3 regions of the Streptomyces sp. NPDC006872 genome follow, and region 3 is predicted to be linked to each of the others. Evidence: riboswitches for the same ligand, from Rfam matches in the RefSeq annotation. Region 3 holds a riboswitch; each other region holds the start of a gene.

Evidence for each region. Region 3 has a riboswitch for thiamine pyrophosphate ahead of ABZ725_RS35085 (thiamine ABC transporter substrate-binding protein). Riboswitches for the same ligand answer to the same signal wherever they lie in the genome.
Region 1: it holds a riboswitch for thiamine pyrophosphate, as region 3 does, so the genes downstream of both, thiO (glycine oxidase ThiO) here and ABZ725_RS35085 (thiamine ABC transporter substrate-binding protein) in region 3, are expected to answer to the same signal.
Region 2: it holds a riboswitch for thiamine pyrophosphate, as region 3 does, so the genes downstream of both, thiC (phosphomethylpyrimidine synthase ThiC) here and ABZ725_RS35085 (thiamine ABC transporter substrate-binding protein) in region 3, are expected to answer to the same signal.

The regions. Positions count from the first base shown of each region.
Region 1 covers NZ_JBEYIL010000017.1:140,301-146,860, forward strand. The annotation lists gene thiE (thiamine phosphate synthase) at 1-633, opposite strand, end outside; gene ABZ725_RS39055 (Rv2175c family DNA-binding protein) at 734-1,099, opposite strand; gene ABZ725_RS39060 (FAD-dependent oxidoreductase) at 1,185-2,429, opposite strand; gene ABZ725_RS39065 (hypothetical protein) at 2,476-2,826, opposite strand; TPP riboswitch at 2,879-2,990, shown strand; gene thiO (glycine oxidase ThiO) at 2,988-4,163, shown strand; gene thiS (sulfur carrier protein ThiS) at 4,160-4,360, shown strand; gene ABZ725_RS39080 (thiazole synthase) at 4,364-5,158, shown strand; gene pknB (Stk1 family PASTA domain-containing Ser/Thr kinase) at 5,362-6,560, shown strand, end outside.
Region 2 covers NZ_JBEYIL010000003.1:201,196-207,755, forward strand. The annotation lists gene ABZ725_RS09885 (VWA domain-containing protein) at 1-396, opposite strand, end outside; gene ABZ725_RS09890 (hypothetical protein) at 393-1,406, opposite strand; gene thiC (phosphomethylpyrimidine synthase ThiC) at 1,516-3,318, opposite strand; TPP riboswitch at 3,311-3,500, opposite strand; gene ABZ725_RS09900 (YibE/F family protein) at 4,361-5,623, shown strand; gene ABZ725_RS09905 (SsgA family sporulation/cell division regulator) at 5,935-6,381, opposite strand; gene ABZ725_RS09910 (IclR family transcriptional regulator C-terminal domain-containing protein) at 6,482-6,560, opposite strand, start outside.
Region 3 covers NZ_JBEYIL010000014.1:111,355-117,914, forward strand. The annotation lists gene ABZ725_RS35080 (iron ABC transporter permease) at 1-1,488, opposite strand, end outside; gene ABZ725_RS35085 (thiamine ABC transporter substrate-binding protein) at 1,464-2,558, opposite strand; TPP riboswitch at 2,641-2,748, opposite strand; gene rlmN (23S rRNA (adenine(2503)-C(2))-methyltransferase RlmN) at 2,771-3,877, opposite strand; gene ABZ725_RS35095 (phosphatidate cytidylyltransferase) at 4,032-5,258, opposite strand; gene frr (ribosome recycling factor) at 5,258-5,815, opposite strand; gene pyrH (UMP kinase) at 5,989-6,560, opposite strand, start outside.

The sequences.
Region 1 (6,560 bases), on a different contig from region 3:
CCGCTTCGCGAACTCCGCCGCCGCGGCGCCGGGATCGTCCGCCTCCGTGATCGCCCGGACGACGACGACCCGGCGGGCGCCCGCCGCCAGCACCTCGTCGAGGTTGCCGAGGTCGATGCCGCCGATCGCGAACCAGGGGCGGTCGGCGCCGAGGGCGGCCGTGTGCCGCACCAGGTCGAGGCCGGGCGCATGCCGGCCGGGCTTGGTGGGGGTGGGCCAGCACGGTCCGGTGCAGAAGTAGTCCACGCCCTCCTGGCCGGCGGCGGCCTCCGCCTCCGCCGCGGCGTGCGTGGAGCGGCCTATGAGGACGTCGGCGCCGAGGATCGCGCGGGCCGCGGGGACCGGCAGGTCGCCCTGGCCCAGATGGAGGACGTCGGCCCCGACGGCGTGGGCGACGTCCGCGCGGTCGTTGACCGCGAGCAGCTTGCCGTGCCGGGCGCAGGCGTCGGCGAACACCCTGAGATGCTCCAGTTCCGCCGCCGCCTCCATGCCCTTGTCCCGCAGTTGGACGATGTCGACGCCGCCCGCGAGGACCGCGTCCAGGAACTCCGGGAGGTCGCCCTGGCGGGTGCGGGCGTCCGTGCAGAGGTACAGTCGGGCGTCGCCGAGCCGGGCGCGGGCGGTGTCAGGCATACGAAAGTCCCCCCAGGGTGGTGGTGTACGAGGGCCGGCGGCCCCCGTACACCGGGTCATTCGGTTCGAATCCGCAGGTCGGACGCCAGGCGTCGCCGGGTCAGACGGCGAGCGCCTGGGCGCGGCGCTTCACCTCCGTGCCGCGGTTCTCACTCAGGGCCTGCGCCGGGGTGCCGGGGAGGGTCGGGTCGGAGGTGAAGAGCCACTCCAGGATCTCTTCGTCCGTGAAGCCGTCGTCCCGCAGCAGGGTCAGGGTCCCGGACAGGCCCTTCACCACCTTGTCCCCGTCGATGAAAGCGGCGGGGACGTGCAGTGCGCGGTTCTCGCCACGGCGTACGGCGATGAGCTGGCCGTCCCTGACCAGCTGCCGGACGCGCGTCACCTCGACATCGAGCATTTCTGCGATGTCGGGCAGGGTGAGCCAGGCGGGGACGAGAACATCGGTCTTTGCGTCAATCTCGGTCACGGGAACAAGCCTGCCATCTGCCACCGACAGTCGGAAGTCGGGCCGGTCCGACCGGGGGCGTTCGGGCCAGGGCGGACCGGGGCGTTCAGGCCGGGGCCGTCGCCGTCTTCAGCGGTCTGGCCGGGTCGGCGAGGAGCAGCGGGTCCATGGGCGTGCCCGCCTCGATCAGCCGCCTGCCCTGGGCCAGGTCGCGCGGGCGCCCCACGGCCAGCAGGGCGACCAGACGGTCCTCGCGCAGCCAGCAGACCGTCCAGGCCGGTCCGGACGGGTCGCCGCGCCACAGGGTGCGGTCGGCGTCGGCGTGGTGCCCGGCGTACTGGACGAAACGGCCGAACTGCTCGGACCAGAAGTACGGGACGGGGTCGTAGACGGCCAAGGGCTCGTCGGTGCTCGCGCCGACGATGTTCGCCGCGACCGTGCGCGGCCCCTGGAGGGCGTTGTCCCAGTGGTGGACGAGAAGGCGCTCGCCGTACCTTCCCGAAGGGAAGGAGGCGCAGTCGCCGACCGCGTACACGTCCGGCACGGAGGTGCGCAGACTTGCGTCGGCCACGACCTCGCGGTGCGCGCCCAGCTCGACGCCGGAGCCGGCCAGCCAGGCGGTGGCGGGGCGGGCGCCGATGCCGACCACGACGGCGCCGGCGGGCAGCCGCGAGCCGTCGTCGAGGACGACCGCGCCGGGCTCGACGCGCGCCACGCGCGCGTGGGTGCGCAGAACGGCGCCGCTGTCGGCGTACCAGTCGGCCATCGGGGCGGCGACCTCGGCGGGCAGGGCCCCGGCCAGCGGCCGGTCGGCGGCCTCGACGACGGTGACCGCGCAGCCGGCCTCGCGCGCGGCCGTGGCGAACTCCGCGCCGATCCAGCCGGCGCCGACGACCACGACGTCGTGCTGTCGGGCGAGCACGGGCCGTAGCCGTTCGGCGTCGTCCAGGGTGCGCAGCAGGTGCACCCCGGGCACGCCCTCGGCGCCGGGCAGCCGGATCGGCTGGGCGCCGGTGGCGAGCACGAGGACGTCGTACGGGACCGGGCCGCGCTCGGCGTCCAGCTCGTGGTCGGCGGGGCGCAGGCCGAGGACCTCGCGGCCGAGCTCCAGTTCGATGCCGAGGCCCTCGAAGTCGACGTCGAAGGCGGAGCCCTCGGACGTGCCGAGCAGGACGGCCTTGGACAGCGGGGGCCGGTCGTAGGGCTGGTGGGGTTCCGCTCCGACGAGTTTCACCGTGCCGTCGAAGCCCTGGTCGCGCAGGGCGACCGCGGTCTGCACGCCGGCCATGCCCGCGCCGACGACGACCACGCGCCGCGCCGTGGGCCTGCCTTCCTGGGTCTGCTCGCTCACCTGATCACCATAGTCGGATCACCCTAGCCAGCTGACGCCCCGTCAGTCAGCCGTCCTGCGCTGTGACCTGCTCCACGACGCTCGTGCCGCTGCCCTCCTGCGACTCCCACTCCCAGGTCTCGTCGAGGCGCACCCGGCCGTCGGGCAGCTCCACGACGGTCGACGCGCAGTGACCCGAGGACGTCGTCCCGTCGTACTTGAGCTGTACGTAGCGGAAGTCGAGCCGGTCTCCCTCCCGAGTACCCACCAAATGCCCCCGTACGACGTCGCCGCCCGCGTACTCGGCCCAGATCACGCCGTCCTTCTCGTGGTACGTGAAGCGGGTGCGGGTGCCGACCTGCCCGGGGGCCTGGTCGGCGACCGGGGCGAGGACCAGGCCGTCGAGTGACCGTGCCATGGGCGCAGGCTCCCTTACTGAGGTGTGCGGGGTCGGGCTAGGGTGGCCAACGTAGAGCACTCGCGGGAGCCCGGACGCACCGGGCTGAGAGGGAGGCTGGCGGCCTCCGACCGTACGAACCTGATCCGGGTCATGCCGGCGAAGGGAGGGGCTGGACGCCCATGTCGTCTCCACTGTCACCGTCGTCTCCACGTACGTCGGACGTCCTCGTCATCGGGGGCGGGATCATCGGGCTTGTCACGGCCTGGCGGGCCGCGCAGCGCGGCTTCGCCACGGCGGTGGTGGACCCGGAGCCGGGCGGCGGGGCCGCCCGGGTGGCCGCCGGAATGCTGGCCGCCGTCACCGAACTGCACCACGGCGAGCAGACCCTGCTCGGCCTCAACCTCGCCTCGGCCCGCCGCTATCCGGACTTCGTGGCCGAGCTGAGCGAGCTGACCGGACACGACCTCGGCTACCGGCGCTGCGGCACGCTCGCGGTCGCGCTGGACGCCGACGACCGTGCCCACCTGCGTGAACTGCACGCCCTGCAGCGGCAGTCGGGGCTGGAGTCGGAGTGGCTGTCCGGGCGGGAGTGCCGGCGCCTGGAGCCGCTGCTCGCGCCCGGCGTACGCGGCGGGCTGCGGGTGGACGGCGATCACCAGATCGATCCGCGGCGGCTGGCCGGGGCGCTGCTGGCCGGGTGCGAGCGGGCGGGCGTGGTCTTCCACCGCGCCTGGGCCGAGCGGCTGTCCGTCGTGGACGGGCGGGCCGTGGGGATCGTCGCACGGGACGGTACGACGCTGGGGGCGGGGCAGGTGGTGCTCGCCGGGGGCAGCCTGAGCGGGCGGCTCAGCGGGGTTCCGAAGGACGTCCTGCCTCCCGTACGGCCCGTGAAGGGGCAGGTGCTGCGGCTGACCGTGCCGCGGCCGTACGCGCCGTTCCTGAGCCGGACCGTGCGGGCCGTGGTGCGCGGCAGCCAGGTCTACCTGGTGCCGCGGGAGAACGGCGAGCTGGTCGTGGGCGCGACCAGCGAGGAGCTGGGCTGGGACACGACGGTGACGGCGGGCGGCGTGTACGAGCTGCTGCGCGACGCCCATGAGCTGGTCCCGGGGATCACCGAGCTGCCGCTCACGGAGACCCGCGCGGGGCTGCGGCCCGGGTCCCCGGACAACGCGCCGCTGCTCGGGCCGACGGAGCTGGAGGGGCTGCTGCTGGCCACCGGGCACTATCGCAACGGCGTGCTGCTGACGCCGGTGACCGGTGACGCGATGGCGCATGCCCTGGCCACCGGGGAGCTCCCGGACGAGGCCCGTCCCTTCACGCCCAGGCGTTTCGCGCTCCAGGAGCAGCCCGCATGAACATCTCGGTCAACGGAGAGCGCCGGGAGTTCGCTCCCGGCACGGCTCTCGACAGCGTCGTACGCGCGCTGACCCCGGCCCCCTCGGGAGTGGCCGCCGCCCTGAACGAAACCGTCGTCCCGCGCGCGCAGTGGCCGTCGACGTCCCTCTCCGAGGGGGACCGTGTCGAGGTCCTCACCGCCGTCCAAGGAGGCTGAACCATGGCCGACGATCCCTTCGTCCTCGCAGGCACGTCCTTCTCGTCCCGGCTGATCATGGGCACGGGGGGTGCGCCCAGCCTGGAGGTGCTGGAGCGGGCGCTGGTGGCGTCCGGGACCGAGCTGACGACGGTCGCGATGCGCCGCGTCGACCCTTCGGTGCGGGGTTCCGTGCTGTCGGTGCTGGAGCGGCTGGGCATCCGGGTGCTGCCGAACACGGCGGGGTGTTTCACCGCCGGGGAGGCCGTGCTGACGGCTCGGCTGGCACGGGAGGCGCTGGGGACGTCCCTGGTCAAGCTGGAGGTCATCGCCGACGAGCGGACGCTGCTGCCGGATCCGATCGAGTTGCTGGACGCGGCGGAGACGCTGGTGGACGACGGGTTCACGGTGCTGCCGTACACGAACGACGATCCGGTGCTGGCCCGGAAGCTGGAGGACGTGGGGTGCGCCGCGGTGATGCCGCTGGGTTCGCCGATCGGCTCCGGCCTGGGCATCCGCAACCCGCACAACTTTCAGCTGATCGTGGAGCACGCGCGGGTGCCGGTGATTCTCGACGCGGGGGCCGGTACGGCTTCGGATGTGGCGTTGGCGATGGAGTTGGGGTGTGCGGGGGTGATGCTGGCGTCGGCGGTGACGCGGTCCCCGGACCCTGAGCGGATGGCGTCCGCCATGCGGGCCGGGGTCGAGGCGGGCAGGTCGGCCCGCCTCGCCGGGCGGATCCCCCGCCGCTACTTCGCGGAGGCGTCCTCTCCTGCGGAGGGCCTCGCGGCGCTGGACCCCGAGCGACCTGCCTTCTGACCGCCGGTCCACCTCCGAAAAACATCGCCCACCCACGCACCACCCGTTGCAGTCGGCCCAGAAGTGGGCCTCGCCCGTGGGGGCCGTGCACCGTTGGCGGCCAACCCGCCGGTCCACCACTCGCGTCACAGGTCGGCTGCAGTCGGGGGTCGATCGTGGTGGAGGTGGGGGTGGTGTCAGTGGCTGCTCGTAGACTCGCCTGCGTGGACACGACCCTTCAGGACCCTCTGGTCGGGCAGGTGCTCGACGGCCGCTATCGCGTCGAGGCGCGGATCGCGGTCGGCGGGATGGCCACGGTCTACCGGGCCGTGGACACCCGCCTCGACCGCGTGCTCGCGCTCAAGGTGATGCACCCGGCGCTCGCCGCCGACGGGGCGTTCGTCGATCGGTTCATCCGGGAGGCGAAGTCCGTGGCCCGCCTCGCCCACCCGAATGTCGTCCAGGTGTTCGATCAGGGTGCCGACGCGTCGTACGTCTATCTCGCCATGGAGTACATCGCCGGGTGCACCCTGCGTGACGTGCTGCGTGAGCGCGGGGCGCTGCAGCCGCGGGCCGCGCTCGACATCCTGGAGCCGGTGCTCGCCGCGCTGGGAGCCGCGCACCGCGCCGGGTTCGTGCACCGGGACATGAAGCCCGAGAACGTGTTGATAGGGGATGACGGGCGGGTCAAGGTCGCCGACTTCGGGCTCGTACGGTCCGTGGACACCGTGACCAGCACCACCGGGGCCGTGCTCGGCACCGTCGCCTATCTCGCTCCCGAGCAGATCGAGCAGCCCGGCGCCGCCGATCCCCGGGTCGACGTGTACGCGTGCGGGGTCGTGCTCTACGAGATGCTCACCGGTGAGAAGCCGCACGACGGCGACTCCCCCGCGATCGTGCTCTACAAGCACCTCCACGAGGACGTTCCGCCGCCGTCGGCCGCCGTCCCCGGTCTGCCGTTCGAGCTGGACGAGCTGGTGGCCACCGCCACCGCCCGCACCCCCGGAGTCCGGCCGCACGACGCCGTCGCGCTGCTCGGGCAGGTGCGGGAGGCGCGCGCCCCGCTCAGCGAGGCGCAGCTGGACGCGCTGCCGCCGCAGGCCGTCTCCGCCGGGCACGACATCGCCGAGGACCGCACCAGCGTCATCCCGCGCTCGCTGACCGTGCCGCGCCCGCTGCCCGTCAACGAGGACGACCCCCTCGACCCGGCGCACGGCGACGGCTCGGTCGACCGGACCTCCCGGTTCCAGAGCCCGCCGCCGCTGCCGCCGCGGCGGCGCGCCGTGCGCCCGCCCCGGCGCGGGGTGCTCGCGCTCATCACCGTCGTCCTGCTGGTGTTCGGCGTGGGCGCGGGCGTCTGGTACATCAACTCCGGCCAGTTCACCAAGGTCCCCGCGGTGCTGACGCAGAAGGAGGCGGACGC
Region 2 (6,560 bases), on a different contig from region 3:
CTGCATCTCGAAGCGTGCCACCTCGGACCGCCCGCCCGTGCCGAACAGCCGCAGCGTCAGACCGGTCACCTGCCCGAACGTGCCGCCGTCGGCCGACGCACACAGCACCACCCGCGTGATGGCGGCCTCCAGCGAGCGGAGGTCCACATGGACCGCGTCGGTCATGACGCCGGCGTCCCGCCGCTTGCCGACGTGTCTCACGGCGCCGGACGCATGAAGCGGCTGGTTGTAGAAGACGAAGTCCCCGTCGTCACGAACCCGCCCGTCGCTCGTCAACAGCAGCGCCGAGACGTCGATGTCCGGCCCACCGACCCCCTCGGCCCAGCTGAGTTCCACCCGGACGTCCGGTGCGTCGACCGGCAGATTGGCGCCCTTGCTCATGGATCGCGCTGTCATGGAGGCAAGTCTGCCGAGCCGACGGCCGACGGCAACCGAACGAGCACGATGTTCTCGTCCTGAGCGACCGCCAAGTGCGTGCCGTCCGGATGCAGCGCCGCGACCGGTGTCGGTATGTGGGTGACGCCGTACGCCCCCTCACGTCGGGGAACCGCCACCTCGGGCCATTCCTCCAGCACTTCCCCGGTCCTGACGTCGATCAGCCGGGGGTGTCCGTTCAACGAGACGACTCGACCGCCTCCCGCGATCAGCGTGCCGACCTCGAAGTCGACCGAGCTCCGGTGCACCCAGGCACGATCGGACAGTGACCACACACCGATCCGACGAGGTCCGAGCGCGGGAACCTCCTCGTCGTCGAGGAACTCCTCTCCGGTCGCCACCGCCAGGCGGTCGTCGTCGAGCCAGCACGCCGACACCACCTCGGCATCGATCCCCGGGTCCATCGGCAGCACCCCGTATCCGTCCAGCACGGCCGGGTCGGTCAGCGCGGCCTCCAGATCGAACACCTCTACGATTCCGTACGGGTGCCACACCCAGCCCGCAACCAGTAGATGTCTGCCGTCCCCGCTCACCGACAGACGGGAGTGGAACACGTCCTTCGCCTCGCGGGCTCCGGTCGTGAGCCGCTGTCCGGACGCCGCCTCCTCGACCTGGAGCACGTTGTACTCCTCCGGGCAGTGGACCAGGACCTCCCGGCCGTCCGGCAGAACCGCCAGCGCCACGGGGTAGTCGAAGTCCTCGTCGTGGTAGGAGCTGCGAGTCAGCTCACGGACGGGACTTGTTCCGTCGAGCAAGAGGGCTCTGGCACCGCGTTCGGTATGGACGACGCTGTAGCGGCCGGAGGGCGAGACGACGCATCTGTCGAACTGATCGAACCCCGAACCGCGATCGGCAGCCGTACGGCGCTCCGCACCGGCGCGGTTCCAGGCCCGGCCGCCCACGACATCGACCAGGTCACCGCCCTGCCAGACCAATGATCGGACCGGCTTCGTCGTCTTCAGATACTCCAAGGTCCATTCCCCCGTCACAGCCGCCTCTCATGGCGCTGCCTCCGGCCAGGCATTGAGCCCGGCGCCTGCCAGGCATCGAGCCTGATCGGGCAGCGCCAATCCAGGGGCGTCAGTCGGCCAGCGGCAGGTACACCCTGCTTCCGCTCGCCGCGAACTCCTTCGACTTCTCCAGCATCCCCTCGGCGATCTCCTCGGCCGAGGCCCCGTCGGCGACCCCTCCACCGAACCGCTCGTTGATGCTCTGACTGATCTTCATCGAACAGAACTTCGGCCCGCACATCGAGCAGAAGTGCGCCGTCTTCGCCGGCTCCGCCGGAAGTGTCTCGTCGTGGAACTCCCGTGCCGTGTCCGGGTCGAGGGCGAGGTTGAACTGGTCTTCCCAGCGGAACTCGAAGCGGGCGTCGGACAGCGCGTCATCCCATTCCTGCGCACCGGGGTGCCCCTTGGCGAGGTCGGCTGCGTGGGCGGCGATCTTGTAGGTGATGACGCCCGTCTTGACGTCGTCACGGTTGGGCAGGCCCAGGTGTTCCTTGGGCGTGACATAGCAGAGCATGGCCGTGCCCCACCAGGCGATCATCGCGGCACCGATGCCGGAAGTGATGTGGTCGTACGCCGGCGCGACGTCCGTCGTCAGCGGGCCGAGCGTATAGAACGGAGCTTCATCACAGATCTCCTGCTGAAGGTCGATGTTCTCCTTGATCTTGTGCATCGGGACATGGCCCGGGCCTTCGATCATCGTCTGAACATTGAAACGCTTCGCGATCCGGTTGAGTTCCCCGAGCGTCCTCAACTCCGCGAACTGCGCCTCGTCGTTGGCGTCCGCGATGGAACCCGGCCGCAGCCCGTCGCCCAGCGAGTACGTGACGTCGTAGGCGGCGAGGATCTCGCAGAGCTCCTCGAAGTTCTCGTAGAGGAACGACTCCTGGTGGTGCGCGAGGCACCAGGCCGCCATGATCGAGCCGCCACGCGACACGATGCCGGTCTTCCGGTTGGCGGTGAGCGGGACGTACGGCAGACGGACACCGGCATGGACCGTCATGTAGTCCACGCCCTGCTCGGCCTGCTCGATGACCGTGTCCTTGTAGATCTCCCAGGTCAGTTCCTCGGCGCGGCCGTCGACCTTCTCCAGCGCCTGGTACAGCGGCACCGTGCCGATGGGGACGGGGGAGTTGCGCAGGACCCACTCGCGGGTCGTGTGGATATTGCGGCCGGTGGACAGGTCCATGACCGTGTCGGCGCCCCAACGGGTCGCCCAGGTCATCTTCTCGACCTCCTCCTCGATGGAGGACGTCACCGCCGAGTTGCCGATGTTGGCGTTGACCTTCACCAGGAAGCGCTTGCCGATGATCATCGGCTCGATCTCCGGGTGGTTGACGTTGGCCGGCAACACCGCGCGGCCCGCCGCGATCTCCTCGCGGACCACCTCAGGAGAAACGTTCTCCCGGATGGCCACGAACTCCATCTCGGGTGTGATCTCCCCCCGGCGCGCATACGCGAGCTGAGTGACCGCCTTGCCGTCCCGGCCACGGCGCGGGAGCCGCGGCCGCCCCGGGAAGACCGCGTCGAGATTGCGCAGACCGCCGCGCGGCGAGGTGTGCTTGATGCCGTCGTCCTCGGGGCGGACGGGACGGCCCGCGTACTCCTCGGTGTCACCACGGGCGATGATCCAGTTGTCGCGCAGCGGCAGCAGCCCCCTGCGGACGTCGGTGTCGACGAGCGGATCGGTGTACGGACCAGAGGTGTCGTACAGCGTGACCGACTGCCCGTTGGTGAGATGCACCTGTCGGACCGGCACCCGTAGATCGGGGCGAGTGCCCTCGACGTATCCCTTGTGCCAGCCGATGGACTTCCCGGCCTCTTGGGACGTTTCATCCCGAACGGAGGCAGGCGTGCGTGCGTCCTTGTTGGTCATGAGACCTACTCCCTACGCCGGCATTACCCGGTAACAGGTTCGGCGGTCGACGCAGCGGCTACCGCCTGCCGACGTTTCATGTGAAACATCACTCGACTCAAGAGACGTTCCACGTGAAACATCGCGAAGACGGAGGTCAGCGCCCTCTCAGCCCGGTGCTCCGAGCTCCCGCGTGTGCAAAGGTGCCTCCACGCTAGCGTCAATTCGGGCGCGGTGAACAGAGGGCCCCTGTCGTTCTTGCGATGATCGGTCGGTGACCACGACACACCAGCCCCCGTACCCACCGCCCGAGCCGCCCCGTCGGCCCGGTGCCGGAAACGGCCCGAGCAGCGGCCCCGGTAACGGCAACGGCTCTGGAGGCGGCCCCGGTGAGGACCACGCTTTCAACGGTGGTCACGCTCCCGGCCACAACCACGGGCATGGCCTCGATCAGGGGCCGGGATACGCCGGTGGACTGGGTGGGCTGAGTGGGCTGGACGGACGGCCGCGCGGCGGCGCTCCCAGAGGTCAAGGGCCGGGACAGGGCCGAGGGCCAGACTCTGGCGGAGGGCCCGGTCAGAGGCCGCCCGCCAACGGGCACGGAAACGGCTACGAATACGGCAACGGCAACGGCAACGGCAACGGCAACGGGCGCAGCCAAGGGCATGGGTACGGCCCTGGCCCCGGCGACGAATACGGCCGTGACCACGAGCACGGTCATGGGCGGAACCCCGACCGCGGTCCTGGCAGCGGGCATGGCCGCGGGCATGGTGACGGTCTTCGGAGCGACCCGGGCGAAGGCCACGGCAGCGGCCACGGCGGCGGACACGACCATGGCCGCGGCGAAGGCAACGGAAACGGGCCGGGTTCCGGCGGCGGACACGGTCATGGCCCCGGTTCCGGCGGGGGGCACGGCTCGGGCCCGGGCGACGGGCACGGGCCGGGTTCCGGCGGGGGCCAGGGGCATTCCCACGGTCACAGCCACAGTCACGGCCCGGCCGCCCCTGTCTCCCAGCACCTGCGCAAGGTCATCGCGGCCATCCTCATCCCGTTCGGTGCGGCGGTGCTGGTCGGGCTCGTCGTGCTGTGGCCAGGCGGTGCTCCGGCGCATGAACGCACCGGAGTCGGCTTCGACCGGCAGACCCAGCAGGCCACGGTCACCAAGGTCGTGAAGGTGAGCTGCGCGTCGGTGAACGCCTCGGGCGACACCCCGACCGGCGACACCTCGACGGCCGAGGGCTCGTCCGCGCAGCAGCAGGCGAGCGGCTCCTGCAAGAGAGCCACGATCCGCGTGGACACCGGCAACGACAAGGGCCGTACGTTCACGGAGATCGTCCAGCCGGACCAGTCACGGCAGTTGGAGCAGGGCGAGAAGGTCGTGGTCGCCTACGAGCCGTCCGCGCCGAAGGACCTGCAGTACTCGGTGACCGACGTGAACCGGCGCATCCCCATGGGGGTGCTGGCCATCATCTTCGCGGTCGCCGTCGTGGTCGTCGGGCGGCTTCGGGGCGTCATGGCGCTGGTCGCGCTGGCCATCAGCTTCCTGGTGCTGAACTTCTTCGTGCTGCCCGCGATCCTGCAGGGCTCGAACCCGCTGGTCGTGGCGGTCGTGGGGGCGAGCGCGATAATGCTGATCGCGCTCTATCTGTGTCACGGCCTCTCGGCCCGCACATCCGTCGCGGTGCTCGGCACACTCATCTCACTGCTGCTCATCGGCGTCCTCGGTTCAGTGTTCATCGACTGGGCGGCGCTCACCGGCAACACGGACGACAACACCGGCCTGATCCACGGCCTGTACCCGTCGATCGACATGAGCGGTCTGCTGCTCGCCGGCATCATCATCGGTTCGCTCGGTGTCCTCGACGACGTGACGGTCACCCAGACCTCCGCTGTCTGGGAACTGCACGAGGCCAACCCGTCGATGGGCTGGCGCGGGCTGTACCGGGCCGGCATCCGCATCGGCCGGGACCACATCGCGTCCGTGGTCAACACGCTCGTCCTCGCCTACGCGGGTGCCGCGCTGCCGCTGTTGCTGCTCTTCTCGATCGCGCAGAGCAGCGTGGGCGGGGTCGCCAACAGTGAGTTGGTCGCCGAGGAGATCGTGCGCACCCTGGTGGGGTCGATCGGCCTGGTCGCCTCCGTGCCCGTCACGACGGCCCTGGCTGCCCTGGTGGTCGCCGCCGACCGGCCGGGGCCGGGAACGGCGTCCGTGCCGGCCCAGGAGACGACTCCGGTGCCTCCGACGGCTCCGGCCGCTGCTGTGGCAACGACGACGACTGGTCCTGCCCAGGGCCGGGGCGGCCGCGGCAGACGACGCAAGCGTTAGGGCGAGAGGGCGAGAGGGCGGGAGAGCGAGAGAGAGAGGGCGGGCGCGCGGGAGAGTGCCCGAGAGCCGGTTGCTCGGGCGCGCGGCCGGCTCTTCGTCAGGTCCCCGGCAGGGTCCGCCGGGGGGAGCACCCGATCAAGGGCCAAAGGGCACCCCGGCAGGACCGGAAAGAGCCCCCAGGAAGCCCGAGACGCCCCGAGACGGCCTGAGAAGGCCCCTTCGACCGAACACGGCCGCATCACCACAGGAGAAGCGTTCCTGCATGGCTTCACCAGTGGCGAAGCGTTCTGCCACCACTCGCCGCCGTCCCGTCAGCCGGCGCTCTGCTCCTCGGCGAGGATCCGGTCCAGTGCCTCGTCCAGATGCGCGTCGAAGTCGGCGAGTGCACCCTCCTGGCCCAGCGGGACCAGCTTGTCGGTGCGGTCGAGGAAGGCCACGAGCGGCGCCGCCGAGGAGCGGAACAGAGCCTGGTCGCCGCCGACCTGAAGCCGGATCAGGACCTCTCCCAGCACGTCGGGATCGACGGGCGAGACACGGACGTCACCCTCGCCGCACGGCCTGCCCACCCCGTCGATGAGCAGCTCGCGCCCGAAGGCCCAGGTCACCGGGGCATCGCCGGGCAGGTGGAAGGTGAGCCGCACGGCATAGGGATCGCACGACTCGTACCCGAGCTCCACCGGGATGCGGAACGAGAGCTCCTCGGACACGAGGAAGCTCATCATGACTTCTGCCTGTACTGCCTGCACGGACTCGCGCATCGCCTTACCCCGTCATTTGCCGTCGACTGGCCGGGAATGAACCTTTTGACACTGCAGGCATCTTGCTGAACGTACACAACAGATCACAAGGAGTGAGTTTTCAGATACTGATAGAGATCGCGAGCGACCCCAACAGTCGCCCGACCTCGTTCTGCAGTTGCCGGGCCGCCGGGAGCAGT
Region 3 (6,560 bases):
CGACACCGCGAAGGCGAACCCGGCGGCGACCAGCAGCGCCCGCCGCACCATCGGCAGGTCCACCTCCCGCCACACCCGCCAGGGCGACGCCCCGAGCACGGCCGCCGCCTCCCGCAGCCGCCGGTCCACCGCCCGCAGCACGGGCAGCATCGTCCGTACGACGAAGGGCACGCCGACCAGCGCCTGCGCGAGCGGCACCAGGATCCAGCTGGCGCGCAGGTCCAGCGGAGGCTCGTCGAGCGCGATCAGGAACCCGAAGCCGACGGTCACCGCGGAGACGCCCAGCGGCAGCATCAGCAGCGCGTCGAAGCCCCGCATCAGCCGTCCGGCGTCCCGGCGGGTGAGGGCGGCCGCGGCGAGCCCGCCGACCAGCACCGCGATCCCGGTCGCGGCGAGGGCGTACTCCAGCGAGTTGCCGATCGCCTCGATCGGCGGGACCAGGAAGACATTGCCGTCGTCGCTGGTCAGCGCCCGGTAGTAGGCGAAGTCGGGTGCGTCGAACGACCGCTGCACCAGCACCGCGAGCGGGAGCACGAGCAGCACGGCGATGCTCGCGAGCACCCCCGCCAGCAGCGACCACTGCCCGGCCCCGCGCGGCCGCCGCGCCGTCCCGGCCGCGTCCACCAGCCGCAGCGCGCTCTCCCGCCGTCGCACGGCCCGGGCGTGCACGGCGAGGACCGCGCCGACGGCCGCGAACTGGACGATCGTGAGGACGGCGGCCGTGGACAGGTCGAAGATCTCGGAGGTCTGCCGGTAGATCTCCACCTCAAGGGTCGAGAAGGTCGGGCCGCCGAGGATCTGCACCACACCGAAGGAGGTGAAGGTGAAGAGGAAGACCATCAGCGCGGCTGCCGCGACGGCGGGCCCGAGGGCGGGCAGGGTCACCGTGCGCCAGGCGCGCAGCCGGGACGCGCCCAGCATCCGCGCCGCCTCCTCCTGCCCGGGGTCGAGCTGCGCCCACAGCCCGCCCACGGTCCGTACGACGACCGCGTAGTTGAAGAAGACGTGCGCGAGCAGGATCGCCCACACGGTGGTGTCCAGCCGTACGCCCCACAGCTCGTCGAGCAGCCCGCCGCGCCCGACGAGCGCCAGGAACGCCGTGCCGACGACGACCGTCGGCAGCACGAACGGGACGGTGACCACGGCGCGCAGCACCTGCTTGCCCGGGAAGTCCAGACGGGCGAACACATACGCGCCCGGCAGCGCGACCAGCAGCGTGAGCACGGTGGAGGCGAGCGCCTGCCAGGTGGTGAACCACAGCACATGCCGGACGTCGGACTGGGCGAGCACGTCCCACAGCCGCCCGAACCGCCAGATCCCCTCGACGTGGAGCCCCCGGGCCACGATCGCGGCGACCGGGTAGGCGAAGAACACCGCGAAGAACGCGACGGGCAGGGCCATGAGCCCGAGCCGGGCCGCCGCGCTCCCCTTGGCGCCGCTGCCCTTCCTGCGGGCTGCTTCGGCTACTTCAGTACGAGCGAGGTCCATGACTTGACCCAGTCGTCGCGGTGTTCGGCGATCTTCGCCGGGGCGAGGGTCTCGGGGTCCTTCGCCTGCGGCCCGTACTGCGTGAACTCCGCCGGAACCTGCGCGCCCGTCCGCACCGGGTAGACGAACATGTTGAGCGGCATGTCCTCCTGGAACTCCTTGCCGATCAGGAAGTCGATCAGCGCCTTGCCGCCCTTGCTGTTGTGCGCGTTGCTCAGCAGCCCCGCGAACTCGACCTGCCGGAAGCAGGTGCCGGCCGCGACCCCGGTCGGGGCGGTGGTCGGCTTGGGGTCGCCGTAGATCACCTCGGCGGGCGGCGAGGAGGCGTACGAGACGACGAGCGGCCGGTCGGCCCCCGCCTTCTTGCCGCCGGCGGACCCGGAGAACTCCTCGTTGTAGGCCTGCTCCCAGCCGTCGACGACCTTGACGCCGTTGGCCTTGAGCTTCGTCCAGTACCCCTCCCAGCCTCCGTCCCCGTACTTCGCGGCCGTGCCGAGCAGGAAGCCGAGTCCGGGCGAGGAAGTGGACGCGTTCTCGGTGACGAGGAGGTTCTTGTAGGCGGGCTTGATCAGGTCGTCGAAGGAGGCCGGCGGGGTCAGCTTGTGCTCGGTGAAGTACGCCTTGTCGTAGTTGACGCAGATGTCGCCGAAGTCGATCGGCGTGACCCGGTGCTTCTCGGCGTCCAGCTGGAACGCGCCGCCGACCTGGTCCAGCCCCTTCGCCTCGTACGGCTGGAACAGCCCGTTGTCGAGCGCGCGTGAGAGCAGGGTGTTGTCGACGCCGAAGAAGACGTCGCCCTGCGGGTTGTCCTTGGTGAGGACGGCCTTGTTGACGGCCTGCCCGGCGTCGCCGTCCTTGAGGACCTTGACCCGGTAGCCGGAGGTCTTCTCGAAGTCGGCGAGCACGCTCTTGGACACGGCCCATGAGTCATGGCTGACGAGGGTGACGGTCTTGGACTGCGCCGACACTCCCTCGCCGCCGTCGCCGTCCGTGGGTCCGCATGCGGACAGCGTGGACAGCGCGACCAGGCCGAGCCCGACGGCCACGGCCATGAAGGTCTTGTTGTGCACTGGTTTTCCTCCTGGGGTTGGCCAGGAAGAGACGCGGCCCTGCCCGGGTGTCCGCGCGGGACATCCGGGCAGGGCGCAACAGCTCGAGTGATGACCGAACTTCCTACCCAGAATGACCTGGGCGAGGTTCAGAGGGTCTGCGGCCTGGATGCCGCACTCTCAGCGCTGTGGCGCTCCCCTGTCGGAATATGAAGATGTGTTTGGCTTAAAGACTACCGCTCGGTGGCCGCGAGCTGACCGCAGGCCCCGTCGATCTCCTGACCACGGGTGTCCCGGACGGTGACGGGCACCCCGTGCGAGGCGATCGCCTCGACGAACGCCTTCTCGTCCTCGGGCCGCGAGGCCGTCCACTTCGAGCCCGGCGTCGGGTTGAGCGGGATGAGGTTGACGTGCACCGGCTTGCCGCGGAGCAGCCGTCCGAGCCGGTCACCACGCCAGGCCTGGTCGTTGATGTCCCGGATCAGCGCGTACTCGATGGACAGCCGGCGCCCGGACCGCTCGGTGTACTCGAACCCGGCGTCCAGCACCTCGCGCACCTTCCACCGCGTGTTCACGGGGACCAGGGTGTCGCGCAGTTCGTCGTCGGGCGCGTGCAGGGAGATCGCGAGCCGGCACTTGAAGCCCTCGTCGGAGAACCGGTGGATGGCCGGCACGAGCCCGACCGTCGACACGGTGATGCCCCGCTGCGAGAGCCCGAGCCCGTCGGGGGCCGGGTCGGTGAGCGCACGGATCGAGCCGACGACCCGCTTGTAGTTGGCGAGGGGCTCGCCCATGCCCATGAACACGATGTTGGACAGCCGGGCCGGACCGCCCGGGACCTCGCCGTCCCGCAGCGCCCGCATGCCGTCCACGATCTGATGGACGATCTCGGCGGTGGACAGGTTCCGGTCCAGCCCCGCCTGCCCGGTCGCGCAGAACGGGCAGTTCATCCCGCATCCGGCCTGCGAGCTGATGCACATCGTCACCCGGTCCGGGTAGCGCATCAGCACCGACTCCACGAGGGTGCCGTCGAACAGCCGCCACAGGGTCTTACGGGTGGTCCCCTGGTCCGTCGACAGATGCCGGACGACCGACATCAGGTCCGGCAGCAGCGCCTCGCGCAGCTTCTCGCGCGAACCGGCGGGGATGTCGGTCCACTCCGCCGGGTCGTGCGCGTAGCGCGCGAAGTAGTGCTGGGACAGCTGCTTGGCACGGAACGGCTTCTCACCGATCTCCGCCACGACCTCCTTCCGCTCGGCGGGCGAGAGGTCGGCAAGGTGCCGCGGCGGCTTCTGGGCTCCGCGGGGGGCGACGAAAGTGAGTTCTCCGGGCTTAGGCATAGCCGTACCAGTGTCGCAGATCGAATCGTGTGACCGGTGCGGCGCTCATCACCCCGGCAAGCGCCTCGGGGGATCTCCAGGCGATCGCGACGCGACGGGCCCCCGCCCCGGAGACCGGGGCGGGGGCCCGTACGAGCCGTTCTGCGCGGGTGGGTCAGCCGGAGCCCACGAACAGCACGAACAACGCCCATACGACAGGAGCCGTGGGCAGCAGCGAGTCCAGCCGGTCCATGATGCCGCCGTGGCCCGGGAGGAGCGTGCCCATGTCCTTGATGCCCAGGTCCCGCTTGATCATGGACTCGCCCAGGTCGCCGAGCGTGGCGCTGGCCGCGACGGCGAAGCCGAGCACCAGGCCCTGCCACCAGGTGCCGTCGTCGATCAGGAACTGCATCAACAGCGCGCCCGCGAGCATCGCGAACGACACCGCGCCGAGCAGGCCCTCGCGGGTCTTGCCGGGGCTGATGCGCGGAGCCAGCTTGGTCCTGCCGAAACGCCAGCCGACGGCGTACGCGCCCGTGTCGCTGACGACCGTCAGCAGCAGGAACGTCATGACGCGGAACGCTCCGTCGTCGGAGGCCAGCATCAGGGCGACGAACGTGGCCAGGAACGGCACGTAGAAGGCCGCGAAGACGCCGGCGGTGACGTCCTTCAGATAGCCCTCGGGCGGTTCCGTCATCCGCCAGACCAGCACCGCGAGCGCGGTGAGGGCCATGGCGACCCAGGCGCCCTCGGCACCCCGGACGTAACCGGCGACGACCATCGCGGCGCCGCCGACCGCGAGCGGCACGAGCGGCGCCTTGATGCCCTTGCGCTCCTGCAGCCTGCTGGTCAGCTCCCACAGACCGACGACGACGGCGACCGCGACCACACCGACGAACACGGCCTTGACGACGAGCAGCGACGCGAGGATCACCGCACCGAGTCCGACCGCGACCCCTATGGCCGCGCCCAGGTCTCGGCCCGCGCTCTTCTTCTGCGGTGCGGGCGCAGGCTGAGGGGCGTCGGGCATGGGCTCCGGATTCTGCGGCACCGCCGCGTGGGGCCGTGCCGACGGGGTGTCGTCGCCGCGGGCGGCGTCGCCGTAGGGCTCGCTGCCGTAAGGCGTGCCGCCGTAAGGCGGGTTGCCGTAGGACGCGGTGCCGTAGGGCTCGTCTCGGAACAAGGGGCCGCCCGGCCGAGCGGCCCCCCGGTCGTCATCCTGGTTTCCGCCGTGCGCGGGTACGTCGGGGACGATGGGCATGGGGCGAGTCTGCTGCGCCTCAGGCGCATCGTACGCGGGACCCGCCGGGGCGGCCCCCTGGACAGGACCCTGGGCGGCGGGCCCCCAGTACCCGGCCCGTGACCCGGCTTGTGGCGGTGAGCCCCAGGAAGAGTCGTTCATCAGACCTCGAGAAGCTCCGCTTCCTTGTGCTTCAGGAGCTCGTCCACCTGGGCGACGTACTTGTGCGTCGCGTCGTCGAGCTCCTTCTCCGCACGGCGGCCCTCGTCCTCGCCGACCTCGCCGTCCTTGACGAGCTTGTCGATCCCGTCCTTGGCCTTGCGACGGACCGCGCGGATGGACACCTTGGCGTCCTCGCCCTTGCTCTTGGCGACCTTGATGTAGTCGCGGCGGCGCTCCTCGGTGAGCTCGGGGAACACCACCCGGATGATGTTGCCGTCGTTGCTGGGGTTGACGCCGAGGTCGGAGTCACGGATGGCCTGCTCGATGTTGCGCAGGGCCGTCTTGTCGAACGGGGTGACTACCGCCATGCGCGGCTCCGGCACGGAGAACGAAGCCAGCTGGTTGATCGGCGTCGGCGCGCCGTAGTAGTCGGCCACGATCTTGTTGAACATCGCCGGGTGCGCACGGCCGGTGCGGATCGCGGCGAAGTCCTCCTTGGCGACCACGACGGCCTTCTCCATCTTCTCCTCGGCCTCGAGGAGGGTCTCTTCGATCACCACTTGCTCCTGCGTGTCTTGAGTAGGCCCGGCTGCGGTTCCTTGCGGGGGCGGCGGCCGGCTGCGTCGCGTCTTCTTCCTGCACGGTTCCCGACCGGCAGGACATTGTCCATCCTTCGGCCGGGGTCCGTCGCCCGGTCAGGTTCTGTCGTACGAGACCGGGGTTGTACCGGTCAGGCCCGGCTGCCTTGCTCACCCACAAGCGTGCCGATCTTCTCACCCTTGACGGCGCGAGCGATATTGCCCTCCGCCAGAAGCTCGAAGACGAGGATCGGAAGCTTGTTGTCACGGCACAGTGTGACGGCGGTGGCGTCGGCGACCTTCAGCTCGCGCGTGATGACCTCGCCATAGCCGAGGGCGTCGAACTTGACGGCCTCCGGGTTGGTCTTCGGGTCGGAGTCGTAGACGCCGTCCACGCCGTTCTTGCCCATCAGCAGCGCCTCGGCGTCGATCTCCAGGGCGCGCTGCGCGGCGGTGGTGTCGGTCGAGAAGTAGGGCATGCCCATACCGGCGCCGAAGATGACCACCCGACCCTTCTCCAGGTGCCGCACGGCCCGCAGCGGGATGTACGGCTCCGCGACCTGGCCCATGGTGATGGCCGTCTGGACGCGGCTGTCGATGCCTTCCTTCTCCAGGAAGTCCTGGAGGGCGAGGCAGTTCATGACCGTGCCCAGCATGCCCATGTAGTCCGAGCGGGCCCGGTCCATGCCGCGCACCTGGAGTTCGGCGCCGCGGAAGAAGTTGC